2 linked regions of the Caldalkalibacillus thermarum genome follow. The protein of the gene in region 2 interacts with the protein of the main gene of each other region in a pairwise test. Links are inferred from orthologs where the notes say so. Each region holds a gene or a part of one and is shown on either strand. Other genes may lie near its edges.

Region 1 (2,944 bases), on a different replicon or contig from region 2:
GACGTTCACTTTCTCCCCCCGGTGGTAGGTTTGCTCACCACCTGGAATCATCAGCAAACTGTTCGCTTCTAGAAGCCCGGAAATAATGCTTGATTTATCCAAACCAACCGGCCGCACCACCATTTGGCCCTGGTGTAGCTCCGTCCGGGCCCGCATCAGACGGGTATACGGGTTCGTGGTGGTGATATCCACCGCAAGGGTAGCCGAGATTTGAGGCAGGTGTATGTGTTGAGCCCCCATAGCCTTTTTTAACACGGGACGGACAAACAGCTCCACTCCAACGAAACAAGCAGCGGGATTACCGGACAGGCCGAAAAGCCATTTTTCTCCCTTTTTGGCCACCGTGGTGACACTGCCAGGACGCATGGCCACTTTGTTAAACAGCACCTCAGCATCCAAGCGTTCAATTAAAGCTTGCACAAAGTCGTAGTCACCTACAGAGGCTCCTCCAGTGGTGACCACAAAATCTGCTTCTTCTAAAGCCGTTGCCACGGCCTGGTAACATGCTTCAAAATCATCTTTTATGATACCCAAGGGTTTGGGTACGGCGCCCATCCTTCTGAGCTGGGTTTCGACCATGTAGGAGTTGCTATTGCGGATTTTACCCGGAACTAAAGGGGCATCTACCGGCAATAGTTCAGAACCTGTGGCCAAAATGGCAACTTCCGGCGGTTGATACACTTTGACCTGGTGATAGCCAAAGGTAGCCAACACCGCTTTTTCTCCCGGTCCGATACGCCGACCGGTCTTGGCCAGAACCATTCCTGCTGTGATATCTTCACCCCTGTGGGAGATGTGGCTGCCGGGGGAGACAGGACTTGTCACCTCAATGTAAGACCCATCTTTGTCATTGCCTTCCCGCACATCCTCCAGCATGAGCACGGCATCGGCCCCGGGAGGGATAGCTGCCCCCGTCATAATCCGCATGGCGGTGCCAGACTGTAAAGGGCCTTGGGCTTCTTTTCCAGCGGGGATCGATTCAATTACCCTTAATCTTTTGGGAGCATCCGGTTCGGCTTGTTGTGTATCGGCCGCTTTGACAGCAAACCCGTCATACATGGAACGGTCAAACATAGGGACATGATGATCAGCCACAATATCCTCAGCCAGATGGAGAAAATCGGCCTTTTCTAAAGAGACGGTTATGGCCTTTCCCGGTGAGGATCTGGACACAATCCGTTCAATCGCCTCTTCAATAGTGACCGGTTTTCTATCAGTCTTCATCTTTTACCGCTCCTCCGGTATTTCACTAAGTCTATGGTACATGATACGCTCCCCCTTGACAATTAATCAGCTCCCCTTCTGTTATGATCACGTCCACTGGCTGATCAAAAGGTTCGCGGGGGAGGGGATGATTCAAGACCTGAAACTGAAAAGCAAGGCTGACTTTGGCTACCGCCGGGGATAAAGTGGCTAAATAGCGGTCATAATAACCGGCGCCATAACCAATCCGGTATCCCTCCCGGTCAAAGGCCACCCCGGGTACGATCAGACACTGTAAGCGATCGACATCCATAGGGGTACAGCGTTCGGGGACAGGTTCCGGAATTCCGAAATAAACCGCTTCCAGGTCATCAAATGTGTCCACCTTATAAAAAGTTAACTGTCGTGTTTGGGGATTACACTTGGGCAAATAGATGGTCTTGCCTTGCCTCCATCCTTCTTCAATCAGAGGCACGGTATTCACTTCTTGATTAACAGAATGATAGAGGGCTACATGGCGGGATTTCTGCCACACTGAGAGGCCGCATAAACGATCCTTAATCCGGGCTGACCTTTCCTTCCATTCCTCAGCGGGCAACTGCTTTTTTAAAAACGTTATCTGCTGGCGAATGCGCTGCTTGGTGTACTGGTTTTGCTTCCCATTTTCCTCTGGGATGTGGGCCAAGGTATTCCCCTCCTTCCCTCAATTCGTTGTCAGATCATCTTATTCGTTAAAGGTTTTGCAAGCGTTGTCATTCAGTCACCAACCCAAGCAGAAAACCATATATTGAAAACAGGATAAAGCTTTGAACCCGGCTTAACAATTGTAGCAGAGGTCAGGCTTAGGAGAGGGCATTACCACCGCACCGAACACAGCAGTAGGGGCACGACGGCTTGAACGACAAAGAGAGTGGTCCATCCACTCTCTTTGTCCTATTTACTGGACAAACGCAACTGATACAAGCGATACATATGTTTAACGACCACTTTGGACACGGCATAAATGGGAACAGCTAAAATCAGACCAATGATCCCTGCCAGACTGCCTGCAACTAACAACAGCAAAATGATCGTCAACGGATGAACATCAAGTACGCGTCCCATCACCTGCGGTGAAATCAAATTAGATTCAATTTGCTGGGCAATTACCACAACGATAATCACCTTCAGCATCATCCACGGCGAATCAATCAAGCCCACAATCACTGCGGGAAAGGTGCCGATAAACGGCCCTATAAAGGGAATCACATTGGTTAACATGGCCACCAAGGCCAGAATTAACGAGTACTCCAGGCCAATGATTAAATAACCAATATAAACCATGATGCCCACGCACAGGCTGACAATCAGTTGCCCCAAAACATAAGTGCTCAGGGCTTTATTCATGCCAGAGAGAATGGCTTGGGCCTCTGTCCGCTTATCCTCCGGTAAGAGCTTCAAAATACCTTCGGGAAAGCGGTGGCCGTCTTTCAGCATGTAAAAAAGAATAAACGGGACGATAGCCAAAGTGATCACAAAACTTGTAATCCCACTGATAATATTAGCTAAATTTTGGCCGATGGCACTCATCAGCTGTTGCACGTAAACAGTGGCCTGCTCAATCCAGTCATTGACAAAATCAGGAAAGTTGGCTTGATTGGCCTGAAAATAAAGCCACTGACTCCACAAAAGATCGGCAATGGCCGGAGCAGTTTCAATCAGACGGTTCATTTGTTGCTGGAAAATAGGACCGACCGCCAAA
Region 2 (2,877 bases):
ACGGCCGACATGGGCTTCATCCAAGGGTTCCACACTCATAATATTGCGCCAATGTTGCCAGTCTTTATTTTCTACAACCAGGCAGATCGGAGCGCCGGTTGTTTTACCGTCACGAACCCCTGCCTTAATCTGCACCTGATCTTTTTCAATCTGCATGCGCCGCCCTCGCCCGTAGCCTTTTTGGCGCCGGGCCAGTTCCCGATCAATATCCTCCTTCAAGAGGGGAAGATGGGCGGGAACCCCCTCAATAATAGCCGTCAACTGGGGGCCGTGAGATTCCCCGGCGGTTAAATATCTCATGTGGATAACCTCCTTACCCCTTTACTCCATTTAAGCGATAAAATAATAAAGTTTATTATATCTAATCTTCTAAAAAAAAGATAGATTAACAAGCATATTTCATGTTTTATATCTTGCGGTAAAAAAACGTATCTTCTGTTTCAAACTGATACTTTTCAGGATGAAAAATTTGCTCCGTACTGCCTACAAACAGAACCCCGCCCTGATTCAAAGCCTTGCTGAACTTCTGATATAAAAGGTCCTTGGCTTCATCGGTGAAGTAAATCATCACATTGCGGCACATGATCAGATCAAAGCCTGTCCCAAAAGGATCAGTTAGAAGGTTTTGCCTTTTAAACAACACCCTGTTTTTTATTTCGTCACTAAGATAATAAAGTCCATTCAACTGTCTAAAATAGGTTTTTAGATAGGGGGCCGGCACTTCCTTGACTGCCCGCGCTGGATAAATGCCCTGCCTGGCTTTGGACAGCGCCACCTCATCAATATCTGTGGCCAAAACCTGAAACTTTTTTGCTGGCATCATTTGATCCAAAAGCATCACCAGCGTATAAGGTTCTTCTCCGGTGGAACAGGCGGCACTCCACATTTTCAGCGGCCGGCCTTTCTGGAGCAAACGGGGCAAAATTTTCTGCTCCAACACACGCCAGCGGTTGGGATTGCGAAAGAATTCGGAAACGTTGATGGTTAAACGGTCCAGACAATCGTTTACCAGCTGGGGATCCTTTTCCATCGCTTTAAAAAAACGGGTAAAAGAATCAAACCCTTTTTTGTCCCGCAAGGTAGTTAAACGCCTCTTCATTTGGGGTTCCTTGTACAGGCTTAGATCGACGCCCGTTTTTTGCTTAAATTGTTTGACAAACCACTCAAAGTCCTTGTCTCCCACGCCATATCCCCTCTCACCCGGAAAGTGACAGATTGAAAAAAAGCCCTGTACAAGGGCTTGGACATAAAGTTTAGCTTCTACACGCTTATTTCTTATATCCATTTATTGATATCACGGGTGTACTCCAAAAGCTCTTCCGGCTTGAAAAACAGGTTGATTTCACGCTCAGCGCTTTCTTTAGAGTCAGAACCGTGAATCACGTTCATACTCACCTGGACGCCATAGTCGCCCCGAATCGTGCCAGGTGCCGCATCAGCAGGGTTGGTTTTGCCCATCATATCACGGGCGATTTGAATCACATTTTCCCCTTGCCATACCATGGCAAACACAGGACCTGAGGTAATAAAATCGACCAATTCACCAAAGAATGGTTTCTCTTTGTGTTCACTGTAATGCTGTTCAGCCAATTCCCGGGAGATGTGCATCAGCTTGGCACCAACCAATTGAAATCCCTTTCTTTCAAAGCGTTGTACAATCTCACCAATCAGTCCCCGTTGAACTCCGTCGGGCTTAACCATTAGGAAAGTTTTTTCTACAGCCATGTGCGTCAACTCCTATCTGTAAGTGTTGTACAAGGATGACTCAACCGGCTAAATTGTACCAAATGATACCGCTTTAAGCAATGACGTTTCCGAAGTTAATAAGTACGCTGCTCGATAAAATCGGTGATTTGGATAAACGTTTTCTTGCTGTATACCGACTGCAAGTCCTCCAGAGACCTTCTGGCTTTTTCCAAATAACGCTGGGCAATGGTTTTGGCCACATGAATACCGCCGCTCTGCTTAATGAGATTAATGATTTTGGGCATATCTGGTGAACCCGACTTAAACTCATTGATAATCGCGTCACGAATGGCAGGGTTTCTGAATGAGGCCAGAACAGGAAGCGTAATGTTGCCCTGTCTTAAATCACTCCCCGCTGGTTTGCCCAGTTGCTTTTCGCTTCCGGTGAAATCAAGGATGTCATCTGTAATTTGAAAAGCCATGCCAACATAATATCCGTAACGGTATAAGGCCCTCACGACCGGCTCCGGCGCATTACAGACCAGTCCGCCCAATTGACAACTGATGGCCATTAACAGGGCTGTTTTTCGTTTGATACGCATAAAATATGTTTTCAAAGACTGATTCCATTGATACAGGGCCTGTATTTGCTCGATTTCACCCACACACATATCCACAATGGCTTTGGACAAAATTTGATGAACCCGGGGATCGGACAACCGGGTGATGCGGGATAAAGCTTGGGCAAGGATAAAATCCCCAGTGTACATTGCCACGCGGTTATCCCACTTGGCTTTCACGGTTGGCTTTCCCCGTCTTGTTTCAGCATCATCGATCACATCATCATGGACCAAAGTCGCCATATGAATCAACTCAAGGGCTACGGCCACATGTTTTAAACGTTCAATATCATACACTCCGCTTTTGCCGCCGAGCAAAACAAAGATCGGCCGGATACGTTTACCCCCTGCTTTTAACAGATGGGAAGCTGCTTCCTCGATAAGGGGATAATGGCTGTCAATGGACCGAAATAATTCCTGTTCAATGACATGTATATCGTCTTTTAGTTCCTGATAAATATCCATTAAATTCATAATGCTGAATCCACCTTGTCTCATTCTGCTTGTTTGTCTGGATCACGATCTAGGTTTATACCCGATGTGCAGTGCAGCGACACCGCCGGTCAAAAGA

Evidence for each region. Proteins that work in one complex are often made in the same cells at the same time.
Region 1: the proteins of ndk (region 2) and IEW48_RS06050 interact in binary tests that used the Escherichia coli proteins (3 or more experiments, as listed by UniProt). The link is inferred for Caldalkalibacillus thermarum from one-to-one orthologs.

What each region holds. Positions count from the first base shown.
Region 1 is NZ_BMKZ01000011.1:30,381-33,324, forward strand. What follows is about bases 73-2,924. They hold IEW48_RS06050 (5-formyltetrahydrofolate cyclo-ligase), read right to left. Parts: upstream 1,889-2,924; coding sequence 1,256-1,888; downstream 73-1,255. Other genes in these bases: IEW48_RS06045 (molybdopterin molybdotransferase MoeA), read right to left, coding at 73-1,224; IEW48_RS06055 (AI-2E family transporter), read right to left, coding at 2,137-2,924. Outside these bases: more of IEW48_RS06045, read right to left, coding at 1-72; more of IEW48_RS06055, read right to left, coding at 2,925-2,944. UniProt on the Escherichia coli protein: Involved in the removal of 5-formyltetrahydrofolate.
Region 2 is NZ_BMKZ01000017.1:50,619-53,495, forward strand. It holds ndk (nucleoside-diphosphate kinase), read right to left. Parts: upstream 1,726-2,877; coding sequence 1,276-1,725; downstream 1-1,275. Other genes in the region: aroC (chorismate synthase), read right to left, coding at 1-300; IEW48_RS08570 (CheR family methyltransferase), read right to left, coding at 407-1,183; hepT (heptaprenyl diphosphate synthase component II), read right to left, coding at 1,821-2,780; IEW48_RS08585 (demethylmenaquinone methyltransferase), read right to left, coding at 2,823-2,877. UniProt on the Escherichia coli protein: Major role in the synthesis of nucleoside triphosphates other than ATP. The ATP gamma phosphate is transferred to the NDP beta phosphate via a ping-pong mechanism, using a phosphorylated active-site intermediate.